Regions from separate parts of the Yokenella regensburgei genome, predicted to be linked through region 2. Evidence: predicted binding sites of a transcription regulator. Region 2 holds the regulator's gene; each other region holds the start of a gene.
The links. The regulator PurR, encoded in region 2, represses purine synthesis genes. The targets are predictions, from matches to a motif close to CANGCAAACGTTTGCNTG.

Region 1 (4,201 bases), on a different contig from region 2:
GCAATCTGCATGAGAGGAAGTGGCAGCTGGAAGGGCAGAACGCGTGTTACTACCCCCGATAGTGAGACCACGAGGGTCATGATGAGTATTGTGAAGAAAATTTCCATGCTATCCCTGTTTGCGATGTTTTCTTATACCGAACCGGGAGGTCCATCTTTGATAATAAAACACGTTCGGCAACGTAAAGGAAACAGGATGTGCCCTAAAAACAAAAAGGGCGGCCGAAGCCACCCCTTGTCTGACAGCAAGCGCAATTAAATTGCCCAGCCGCCCGCGTAGAACACCACCAGCGCCAGCGCAATCACCACGGTGCCGATGTTCAGCTTACGCCATTCACCGGAAACCACGCGGCCAATCACCAGCGTCGCGAAGCCGATCATAATACCGGTAACGATGTTGCAGGTGAGGACGATAAACACGGCGGTAATCAGCCCGGACATGGCATCAACAAAATCGCCGAAGTCGATTTTCGCCACGTTGCTCAGCATCAGCAGACCAACGTACATCAGCGCCGGTGCGGTGGCGTATGCAGGCACCAGGTTAGAGAGCGGCGACAGGAACAGGATCAGCAGGAACAGCACGCCGACGGTAATCGCCGTCAGGCCGGTTTTACCGCCTGCCGCTGTCCCGGCGGCTGATTCGATATACACCGCTGCAGGTGCAGAACCAACCACCGCCGAGAAGACGCTGCTCAGGGAGTCAGTGGTCAGAGCCTTGCCACCGTTAATGATCTGCCCGTCTTTATCCAGCAGATTTGCCTGGCCGGCAACCGCGCGGATGGTACCGGTAGCATCAAATACCGCAGTCATCACCAGAGCCAGCACGCTCGGCAGCACGACCGGATTAAGTGCGCCCATAATGTCGAGAGTCCCAATCAGGGAATTCCCGTGCTCATCGCTCAGCGAAGGCATGGCAAAGAAGCCGGTGAAGTGCACGTTAGGGTCAAAAATCAGGCCGACAATCGAGATACCGATGATGGTCAGCAGAATACCGCCTGGTACTTTGAGTTTTTCCAGACCGATAATCACCGCGAGGCCAATCAGCGACATCACCACCGGGAAGCTGGCGAAATGACCAAGCGCGACCGGCAGACCGTCCAGCGGGTTCTTGATAACCAGACCCACGCCGTTGGCAGCAATCAGCAGCAGGAACAGGCCGATACCAATCCCGGTGCCGTGCGCAATGCCCTGGGGGAGATTGCGCAGGATCCAGCTACGGATCCCGGTGGCGGAGATGATGGTGAACAGTACCCCCATCAGGAATACCGCACCCAGCGCCACAGGAATACTGATCTGTTGGCCCAGAACCAGGCTAAATGCCGTAAACGCGGTCAGAGAAATCGCGCAGCCAATCGCCAGCGGCAGGTTAGCCCACAGCCCCATCACTACGGAGCCAACGCCCGCGACCAGGCAGGTTGCCACAAACACAGCGGAAGGCGAAAAGCCTGCTTTACCCAGCATGCCTGGTACAACAACAACGGAATAGACCATTGCCAGGAAGGTCGTTAAACCAGCGACAATCTCCTGACGAACGGAGCTGCCACGGGCAGAAATATTAAACCAGGCGTCGAGTGAGCCGCCGGTACGCGCTGAAGGCGTAGACATAGAAAACATCCCCTGAGAATTTTTAGCATGGGTTTATCGACGTGGTGGAACATCCACTGCCTGCTAAACGTTATCTCCTTGTGCGACCATCCGGCAAAGGGGAGCCGGAAGGAAAGCAAACGTTTAACTCCGCGCCGACAAAACCGCGAGTCAAAAAAAAGCAAACGATTATCTGGCTTTTAGTTTGCCGTTTTCAACAGAAGTTTGCACCATTTTGCCAAATTTCGCCTTCAGTGATGAATAAATCGCCAGAGGATGCGCAAACGTTATCGTCAGTGCGCAAAATAACAACATTTTTGGTGCGTTCTGTTTTCTTTTTTTACCTGAGCGGGTTACTCGCCAGGAATATCGAACGGCCCCCCCTGCTCAATAGCACGTTGCCAGGCGGGTCGAGTTTCCACACGCTTTTTCCACGCCGCGATGTTGGGCAACGTTTTGATGCCACCGCGCGAGAGCAGCGCAAACAGCGGGAAGCTCATCTGGATATCGGCCATGCTCAGGTTCTCACCGGCGAACCATGGCCGCCCGGCGAGCTGGGATTCGATGTATCCGGCGTGGGTGGCTATCTGCTTATCAAGATAAGCCTTCTGGACACCCTGCCCGAGGACTTTCCCAAGCGAGCGCAGGCCAAAAGGCACCGGAGGTTTCCCGAGGCTGCTGAACACCAGCTTCATCAGAAGCAGCGGCATCAGCGATCCTTCAGCATAGTGCAGCCAGAAACGATACTGCAGCTTTTCAACCTCCTCCTGAGGACGGAAATGATTGTCGCGATCGTAGCGCTCCTGCAAATACTCAAGAATGGCGCCGGATTCGGCAATGATATGCCCGTTATCTTCAAGTACCGGAGATTTCCCCAGCGGGTGCACCTTTTTGAGCGCGGGAGGCGCCAGCATGTTGGGCTCGCGCTGGTAACGGATTATCTGGTAGGGCATCTGTAGCTCTTCCAGCGCCCAGAGCACGCGCTGCGACCGCGATTGGTTCAGGTGATGCACAATGAGCATCTTTTACTCCCATGACGATAGTTTGTTCAAATTAACTATAGAAAGAAGCGCTCATCGGCGTAAAAAATTCGGCGAAAAAATCACCTGTCACACTGGTGAAATCAGGGGGCCAGGGTAGACTTAAAGAGTCAGCACAACCCGGAACCTCCAACCCCTGATGAACCACTGAGGGGTGCTGATGTCGGGGGAAACCCTCCTGTGTACCAGCGGGATAGAGAGAAAGACAAAGACCGGAAAACAACTAAAGCGCCCTTGTGGCGCTTTAGTTTTTTATTCGTCTTCCAGAAAATGCGCCCCAGGGCCTTTTTCACCCAGTTTGTCCCCCGGGTTACGCAGCGGGCAGTCGGTGCGGGATAAACAACCACAGCCGATACAACCATCAAGCTGATCGCGCAGCGCCACCAGCGTGTGAATGCGGCTGTTTAGCTCTTCACGCCACTGGGAGGAGAGCGAGGCCCAGTCTTTGGGGCTGAGCTTATGTCCTTCCGGCAGCACGCCGAAGCCCTCACTGATGGTCGACAGCGGAATACCAATGCGCTGCGCAATCTTGATGATGGCCACATAGCGCAGCACGTCGCGCCGGTAACGCCGTTGGTTACCCGCATTACGTGTGCTTTTGATAAGTCCTTTGCTTTCATAAAAATGCAGTGCAGATACCGCAACACCGCTTCGTTTCGCCACTTCCCCTGGTGTCAGCAGCGTTTTCATGCGGGGAGATTTCTTTTCCATAAAGCGCTTTACCTCAAGTTAACTTGAGGAATTATACTCGCTCCCAGACAAAACGACGAATCGAGAATTGAGAAAAGAGGCCCTGTATGTCCCATCAGGAAATTATTCAAACGCTAGTCGAATGGATTGATGAACATATCGATCAACCACTTAACATTGATGTTGTCGCAAGAAAATCCGGCTATTCGAAATGGTATCTGCAGCGCATGTTCCGCACGGTAACGCATCAGACGCTGGGAGATTATATCCGCCAACGGCGGCTATTGATGGCGGCCGAAGCGCTGCGTACTACCCAGCGGCCAATTTTTGATATCGCCATGGATCTCGGGTATGTGTCGCAGCAGACCTTCTCCCGAGTGTTCCGCCGTGAGTTCGACAGAACGCCGAGCGATTACCGCCATCAGATTTCTGCCTGAGGTACCCGGCGGCTGACCTGGCAGTCTGCCTTATCCAGCCACTGCATAAACTCCTGGGGCGGCATCGCTTTCGCAAAATGCCATCCCTGACAGTACTGAACGCCGCGCTTGTGCAGCCAGTTCACCTGGTCCGCCGTTTCAACCCCTTCGGCAATCGTCTTGAGACGCAAACTCTGCGCCATCTCAATAATATGCTCAGCAATCAGGTGGCTGGTACTGTTGGTCGTGAGCGTATCAATAAAAGACTTGTCGATTTTCAGGATATCGACGTTCAGCGAGTACAGGTTATGCAGGTTGGAATAGCCTGTACCAAAGTCATCAATGGCAATTTCATAGCCCGCCTGGCGGAAGGCCTGAATCACTGGCGTGGTTTTAGGAACATCAATAAACCCACGTTCGGTCACTTCAATTTTAATTTGCCGTGCCTGTACGGAATAATGGCGTGCTTTCT
Region 2 (4,201 bases):
TCACTGCGCGCCAGCAGCGGAATTGCCAGCATAATGACCATCAGCAGCAGCAGGAATACCTTCAGCGTCCGGCTGACCGAACGGTCGGCAAACTTACCACCAAGGTAGTTACCGATAGAGAAGCCCACGCCGATCAGCACCAGCATCGCGGTGATAAACAGCGGAGAGGCGTCGGTGATGGTGTGCAGGACTGGTGAAATATACGTATAAAGCGTAAACATCGCCCCGGCACCCAGCACGGTGGTCAGCAGCGCTGACAATACCTGCGGACGCATCAGTACAGAAAGCTCGCGTTTAACGTCAGGGCGCTCACCGGCACTCCCTTTTGGCAGAGAGAACCACAGGCTCAGCATCGCCACAACGCCCAGGCCGGCGGTAGCAAGGAAAGACATACGCCAGCCGATGGTTTCACCAAGCCAGGTCGCCGCCGGCACACCGCCGATATTGGCGATAGTCAGGCCCATAAACATGGTCGCCACCGCGCTTGCCTGTTTATGCTTCGGTACGACGCTTGCGGCCACCACTGACCCCAGGCCGAAGAACGCGCCGTGGTTAAGGCTGGTGATGATGCGTGATAGCATCAACGTGGTGTAATCCGGCGCAATCGCCGACAGCACGTTGCCGAGGGTAAAAATAGCCATCAGGAACACCAGCGCGTTACGGCGCGCCCGGTGAGACAGCAGCAGCGTCATCAGTGGTGCACCCACCATCACGCCAACGGCGTAGGCGCTGATTAACATCCCGGCAACCGGAATAGAAACATCAACCCCTTTCGCAATGACGGGCAGCAGGCCCATGGGTGAAAACTCGGTCGTACCGATGCCAAACGCGCCTATCGCGAGGGCTACTAATGGAAAATTGATTTTCATCTAACAACTCCGGTCAGCCGCGGCGAAGGCGCGGTACCCTATTAAGAAGTTGAAAGTATGACAGCAATCACAAAAAACAGAAGTGAAGGAATTGGCAAAAGATTATTGCGCAATTGATAACAATGGCGGGGGAAGGGATTGAGGGAGATGGCTCTCCCTCATGAAAATCAGTGCAGAACGGCCGTCAGCCCGGCCGCAACGATCAGGGCCAGGGTAATGATCGTGGTAGTCAGAGAGAGCTTCAGTTCGGTACTCATCAATTTTTCTCCTTTTTATCCCCACATGAAAAGTGAGCTTGCTCATTTTTACATAGTTAAGCACAAAAATCTGCACGCTTTTCGTCGCGATGATCATTATTTCTCTTTCCCTTTGCGCCAGGATGAGCCAAAATCCCACGCTAAATTAAAAGCGTACCGGCCATTGACCCCCTCCTGTCGTCCTGTGTCGTTTTCCCGGCGTAATGCAATCTGAAATGATTGCGTCAGGGTGTGTAGAGGCAAACGTTTACGTAGCAAGTTATACAGGAGTTCAGGATATGGTCTGGAGTGAGAGCCATGGCAACGATTAAAGATGTAGCGAAGCGCGCAAACGTTTCCACTACAACCGTATCACACGTAATTAACAAAACCCGCTTTGTGGCGGAAGAGACGCGCAACGCGGTGTGGGCAGCGATCAAAGAGCTGCACTACTCCCCGAGCGCCGTCGCCCGTAGCCTGAAGGTTAATCACACGAAATCGATTGGCCTGCTGGCGACCAGCAGCGAAGCGGCCTACTTCGCTGAAATCATTGAAGCGGTTGAGAAAAATTGCTTCCAGAAAGGCTATACCCTGATTCTGGGTAACGCCTGGAACAACCTTGAAAAGCAGCGTGCTTATCTGTCGATGATGGCGCAAAAGCGCGTCGATGGCCTGCTGGTCATGTGTTCTGAGTACCCGGAATCGGTTATCTCAATGCTGGAAGAGTACCGTCATATCCCGATGGTGGTGATGGACTGGGGCGAAGCTCATGCCGACTTCACCGACTCCGTTATCGATAACGCCTTCGAAGGCGGTTATATGGCGGGCCGCTACCTGATTGAGCGTGGCCACCGTGAAATCGGCGTGATCCCGGGACCGCTTGAGCGCAACACCGGCGCGGGCCGTCTTGCCGGCTTTATGAAAGCCATGGAAGAAGCGCTGATTAAAGTGCCGGAGCACTGGATTGTACAGGGCGACTTTGAGCCAGAATCCGGCTATCGCGCCATGCAGCAGATCCTCGGCCAGCAGCACCGCCCCACCGCCGTATTCTGCGGTGGCGATATCATGGCGATGGGTGCCATTTGCGCCGCCGACGAGATGGGATTGCGCGTGCCGACGGATATTTCGGTGATCGGTTATGATAACGTGCGCAACGCCCGCTATTTCTCCCCGGCGCTGACCACCATTCACCAGCCGAAAGATTCTCTGGGTGAAACGGCGTTCAATATGCTGCTCGACCGTATCGTCAACAAACGCGAAACCTCGCAGTCCATCGAGGTGCATCCGCGTCTGGTGGAACGTCGCTCCGTTGCCGACGGCCCGTTCCGCGATTATCGTCGTTAATCACTTCTGCGGGTCCGGAGCCTCCGGTACCCGCAGCCACTCCCGGTTCAGCGTTTCACTATCCCCAAGATAATCCAGCAACCAGGCCAGCGCCGGAGACATATCCTGCTGCTGCCACGTCAGGCAACAGGCAGAATCCTGGTACGGGTTTTCGAGACACAGTTCCACCCACTCCCCGCTTTCGATCCACGGACGAGCAAAATGCTCTGGCACCATGCCAACACACAACCCCGCCGACAGACAGGTGGCCGACGATGTCCAGTCCGGCACCACGACGCGTTTCTGGTTATCCAGAAGCCAGGTGGTCCGCTTTGGCAGCGATCGCGAGGTATCTTCGGTGACCAACGAAGGCCAGTTGCGCAACGCCTCATCGCTGAGCACGCCTTCCATGCTCGCCAGCGGATGATGATGCGCAACCACGCACACCCAGTGCAGTGTGCCCATATCGCGAAACGCGTAGCGTCCCCCGACCGGGATCGCCTGCGTCGCGCCGATCGCCATCTCTACCCGACCATCAGCCAGTGCATCCCAGACGCCGTTGAACACTTCCTGGTAGACAATCAGCTCGACGTCCTGAAAATGGCGATAGAAATCAACGATCATCTGCCGGGTACGTTCCGGCCTGACGATATTATCGACGGCAATGGGCAACTGGCCGCGCCAGCCGTTGGCAATCTGCTGACACTGCTGGCGGGTGATCTGCATTTTTTTGATAACAGAACGCCCTTCTTTTAAAAACCAGACACCGGCAGGCGTCAGTTCAACATCGCGATGGCGCCGTTCAAAGAGCGGTACGGCGAGCCACTCCTCCAGCTGACGTACCGTATAACTGACCGCGGAGGGCACGCGATGCAGCTCCTGGGCCGCTGCGCTGAAGCTGCCATTACGGGCGACAGCATCGACCACTTCAAGAGAATATTCAGACCACATTTTCTGCCTACAAAAATTTTGAATTCACTAAACAAATATTAGCGTTTCACAAGCCGCTTTGCACTCCCTACACTCAGCGCCTGAGTCGTACACCTGCATCTATAAAGAGAAAGTGATATGCAACCTGGAAAATTATTTCTTGCCTGGCTGGCCGGTTTAAGCGTGCTCGGCTTCCTGGCGACGGACATGTACCTGCCCGCTTTTGCCGCTATTCAAAGCGATCTACAAATACCTGCCGCCAGCGTGAGCGCAAGCCTGAGCCTGTTCCTGGCCGGTTTCGCCGTCGCGCAACTGCTGTGGGGACCGCTGTCCGACCGCTATGGTCGCAAGTGGATCCTGCTCGCCGGTTTAACCATTTTTGCCCTTGGCTGCCTTGGCATGCTGTGGGTACGTGACGGCATGCTGCTGCTGGTCCTGCGCTTTGTGCAGGCCGTTGGCGTCTGCGCAGCAACGGTAACCTGGCAGGCGATGGTCACCGATTACTATCCGGCCCACCGCACCAACCGCATTTTTGCCACCATCATGCCGCTGGTTGCCCTCTCTCCGGCGCTGGCGCCGCTGTTGGGTAGCTGGATCCTGGTACATCTGGAATGGCAGGCCATTTTCGGAGCGCTGTTTATTATTACGCTGATTCTGATGATCCCGGCGCTGCGCCTGAAGAAGCCTGCCGAGAAAGCAGCACAAAAATCAGAAAAGAAACTGACCTTCTTTACCCTGCTGCGCTCCCGTGCCTACTGCGGCAACGTGTTGGTTTATGGTGCCTGTTCAGCCTGTTTCTTCGCGTGGCTGACCGGCTCCCCGTTCCTGCTGCACGAGATGGGT
Region 3 (4,201 bases), on a different contig from region 2:
CTGCCACCCGGCCTCTTCGCCGTAGGCGGCGGTAAAATCGTGGTGCATGCGATCAAAATACTCTTCCTGCAACCGCTGTAACCGCAGTTCAAACGGATCTTCCACCACCGCAATGGGCGACTGCGCCATCCGCTCGCGCAGGCACTCCGGCAGATGGTTGGCGCCAATCATGTGGCCTTCATCTTCCAGCACCCAACGCACGTCGTGGCGGGTGTTCGCTTTTTTCAGTAGTTCGACGGCAAGATGGTTTTCGAAACTGGCCTGCGGCAGCTGCGCCTGCAGAGTGCGGCCAAACGACGAGCCGCGATGATGCGCCAGCCCTTCAAGATCGATACCGTCCGCCTGCTCGCGTACCAGCTGGGTTTTGCCGTTGCCGGTACAGCCGCCAACCAGCACAATCGGCTGGCGGACCAGCTCAGAGGTGGCTTCGATAGCGGCCTGACGCAGCGCCTTGTAGCCCCCGGCGATCAGCGGATAATCCACGCCCGCTTCTTTCAGCCACTGCTGCACAATGTGTGAACGCTGCCCGCCGCGGGCACAGCACAAATAGCCCTGAGGCGCGCGTGAGCAGGCTTCGCGCCAGGCGTTAAGGCGCTGCTGGCGGGTTTCGCCGTTCACTAACTGGTGGCCAAGCCGCAGGGCCGCTTCTGGCCCGTTGCGCTTATAGCAGGTGCCAACGGCGGCGCGCTCTTCATCGTTCATCAGCGGCAGGTTAACGGCGGTGGGCATCGCGCCCTGATTGAATTCGACCGGCGCGCGGACGTCAATAAGCGGGATATCGGCGCTCAGGATCGCGCGATAGTCCGTCCCATCGTTCATGGGCAAATCCTTCTTCGGAAAACAAAAGCCATTACGGCAGTCGGGGGATTCTACGCGCTTGAAACAGGCCGGGGAAGACTCCCCGGCTGGAAAGGTCAGATAAGCTGGCTCTGGGCCCAGGCAATGCCGCTGGCGTATTCCGCTGGCAGCAGCGGGACTAACGCCTCCAGGGTGGCGCTCAGACGGTGGGTATCGCAGTCATTAAGATTGAGGTGGCCAACTTTGCGCCCGGCATGCACCGTTTTATCGTACCAGTGGAGGTGCACCAGCGGCAGCTTCAGCCAGTCGTAGTTCAGGTCGGTGCCGATGAGGTTCACCATCACCGACGGGCTGTTCACCACCGGCGGCGGCAGCGGCAGCCCGGTGACGCCGCGCAGGTGCAGTTCGAACTGGCTGATAGAAGCGCCGTTCTGCGTCCAGTGGCCGCTGTTGTGTACGCGTGGAGCCAGCTCGTTAATGAGCAGGCCGGATGGCGTCACGAAGCACTCCATCGCCATCACGCCAACGTAGTTCAGCTCGTTCATGATGGCGCTGAGCATGCCTTCCGCCTGCGCCTGCTGCTCGGCGTTGGCGAGCGGGAAGGCGACGCTGACGCGCAGGATCCCGTCCTGATGCAGGTTACGGGTCAGCGGATAGAACACCGTGCTGCCGTCGTGGCCGCGCGCGCCGACCAGCGACACTTCGCCAGAGAAGTTAATTCCCTGCTCAACGATGCACTCGCCGTAGGCATCTTCTGGCAGCTCTGCGGTTTCATTGGCGCGCAACCGCCACTGGCCGCGACCGTCGTAGCCGCCGGTGCGACGCTTCACGATGGCCAGCTCGCCCAGACGGGCAAACACGGCGGGCCATTCGCTGTGGTCGGCAAGCAGCTGCCACGGTGCCGTAGGCAGACCAAGTTTGTCGAATAAGGATTTTTGCGTCAGGCGATCGGCAATAATCGGGAAAACATCGCGGTTAACGAAAGCCGGGTGGCGCGCCAGTTCACGCGTAAGCGCCGTTTCCGGCCAGCGTTCGATTTCAGCGGTGATCACGCTCTGCTGAAACGGCACGGCCTCCGGATCGGCCTCAAGGCCCACCGGCCAGACGCTGATACCGAGCGGTTCACCCGCCTGGCGCAGCATACGCCCCAGTTGACCGTTGCCGAGTACACAAACCTGCTTCATGCCGCACCCCGCGGATCCGGGTTATCCAGCACCTCATCCGTTTGGGCTTTACGCCACTCGGCCAGCCGCTGGTGCAGCTCGCGGTCGTGGGTGGCGAGGATTTGTGCGGCCAGCAGCGCGGCGTTAGCGGCACCGGCTTTACCAATCGCCAGCGTACCCACCGGAATACCGCGCGGCATCTGCACGATAGAGTAGAGGCTGTCCACGCCGCTCAGGGCAGCGCTTTGTACCGGAACGCCCAGTACCGGCACCAGCGTTTTCGCGGCAATCATTCCCGGCAGATGTGCGGCACCACCGGCACCCGCAATGATCACCTGATAACCGTTCTCTTCCGCGCTTTCGGCGAAGCTGAACAGCTTATCTGGTGTACGGTGGGCGGAGACCACTTCGATGTGGTGAGGAACTTTCAGGATATCGAAGATTTCGGCGGCAAACTGCATGGTAGCCCAGTCGCTTTTGGACCCCATCACGATGGCGACTCGCGCCGGATTATTGCGGGAAGACATGCGTCTTAAAACTCCTGTGGTGCGGAACACGCTGCATTCGAGGGCACAGAGAATAGCACGGAATTCCGGCAAGGAAAACGTTTGCGCACTTGCGCTTCACACTGAATTTTTTTGACTAAGTTCAGAATGGGAAGGTAATAAGCTCTACGGCATCGGCGGTAACTTTCACCATCGAGCCTTCGCTGTGCCAGGCGCCGAGCACCACGCGATGCGCAGGCTTGCCGTTGGCGGTCAGTTCATGTACGTCCGGGCGATGGGTATGGCCGTGAATCAGCCACTGCACCTGATGTTTTCCCATCACCTCAACCACCGCCTGCGGGTTCACGTCCATGATGCTGAGCGATTTGCTGCTGTTAGCGGCTTTGCTGCCGGCGCGCATACGGGCGGCAATGCGGTTGCGGATAAACAGCGGCAGGGCGAGGAACAGCGTCTGGATCCACGGGGTGTGCACTTTCTGGCGAAACGCCTGATAGCCCGCGTCGTCGGTGCAGAGCGTATCGCCGTGCATAATCAGCACGTCGCGGCCGTAGAGGCTCAGCACTTTCTCTTCCGGCAGCAGCGTCATGCCGCTCTCGCGGGCGAAACGTTTACCGAGGAGAAAATCGCGGTTGCCGTGGATAAAGAAGCAGGGGACACCGGAATCTACCAGCGCTTTGATGGCCGCCGCCATCTCGCGATGCAGCGGATTAGGGTCGTCGTCGCCAATCCAGGCTTCGAACAGATCGCCTAAAATGTACAGCGCGTCAGCCTTGCGGGCTTCACCCTGTAAAAAACGCAGAAAACCGGCGGTGATCGCCGGTTCTTCTGTTTGCAGATGCAAATCTGCGATAAAGAGTGTCGCCACGAATTACTCGCTGACGGTCACGCTTTCAATGATAACGTCTTCTTTCGGCACATCCTGATGCATGCCGCTGCGGCCGGTAGAAACCGCTTTGATTTTGTCTACCACGTCCAGACCTTCTACCACTTCAGCAAATACGCAGTAGCCCCAGCCCTGCAGGCTTTCGCCAGAGAAGTTCAGGAAGTCGTTGTCAACCACGTTGATGAAGAACTGAGCGGTTGCAGAGTGCGGAGCCTGAGTACGCGCCATTGCCAGAGTACCACGGGTGTTTTTCAGACCGTTGTTGGCTTCGTTTTTGATGGCTTCTTTGGTGGCTTTCTGATTCATGCCCGGCTCGAAACCGCCGCCCTGGATCATGAAACCGTTGATAACACGGTGGAAGATGGTGTTGTTATAGAAACCTTCGCGGCAGTAGTCCAGGAAGTTTTTAACTGTTTCAGGCGCTTTGTCATCAAAGGTTTTGATTACGATATCGCCATGATTAGTGTGGAAAGTAACCATTTTTGCATCCTGTTCCGTTATAGTGGTGCGAAAACCCGTCAGCGGGTCACATATAGGCGCCTGTTATAGCATAAGCGCGGGCATGGATCACCTTGCATTGTGTGCTGCTTCGGGTTTGAATTACGGGTAGAATATGCGGTTCTCGTACACACACGGATATATGGAATCTTCGATGCTAAAAATCTTCAACACCATGACTCGCCAAAAAGAGGAATTTAAGCCTATTCATGCTGGGGTTGTCGGCATGTACGTGTGTGGAATTACCGTTTACGATCTGTGTCATATCGGCCATGGCCGTACCTTCGTGGCGTTTGACGTGGTCGCGCGCTACCTGCGTTTCCTTGGCTACAAGCTGAAGTACGTGCGTAACA

Region 1: a site for PurR is predicted at 1,861-1,878, ahead of C7387_RS15325 (NCS2 family permease). Genes of this name have one in related genera too.
Region 3: a site for PurR is predicted at 2,559-2,576, ahead of purE (5-(carboxyamino)imidazole ribonucleotide mutase). Genes of this name have one in related genera too.

The regions. Positions count from the first base shown of each region.
Region 1 is NZ_RBIZ01000005.1:57,732-61,932, reverse strand. It holds gene C7387_RS15335 (Na+/H+ antiporter) at 1-107, opposite strand, end outside; gene C7387_RS15325 (NCS2 family permease) at 255-1,604, opposite strand; gene C7387_RS15320 (glutathione S-transferase family protein) at 1,937-2,605, opposite strand; gene soxR (redox-sensitive transcriptional activator SoxR) at 2,876-3,334, opposite strand; gene soxS (superoxide response transcriptional regulator SoxS) at 3,421-3,750, shown strand; gene C7387_RS15305 (EAL domain-containing protein) at 3,735-4,201, opposite strand, start outside.
Region 2 is NZ_RBIZ01000003.1:1,068,206-1,072,406, reverse strand. It holds gene C7387_RS05380 (MFS transporter) at 1-869, opposite strand, end outside; gene cydH (cytochrome bd-I oxidase subunit CydH) at 1,037-1,126, opposite strand; gene purR (HTH-type transcriptional repressor PurR) at 1,424-2,449, shown strand; gene punR (DNA-binding transcriptional activator PunR) at 2,450-3,379, opposite strand; gene punC (purine nucleoside transporter PunC) at 3,497-4,201, shown strand, end outside.
Region 3 is NZ_RBIZ01000007.1:248,435-252,635, forward strand. It holds gene mnmH (tRNA 2-selenouridine(34) synthase MnmH) at 1-819, opposite strand, end outside; gene purK (5-(carboxyamino)imidazole ribonucleotide synthase) at 915-1,982, opposite strand; gene purE (5-(carboxyamino)imidazole ribonucleotide mutase) at 1,979-2,488, opposite strand; gene lpxH (UDP-2,3-diacylglucosamine diphosphatase) at 2,610-3,332, opposite strand; gene ppiB (peptidylprolyl isomerase B) at 3,336-3,830, opposite strand; gene cysS (cysteine--tRNA ligase) at 4,003-4,201, shown strand, end outside.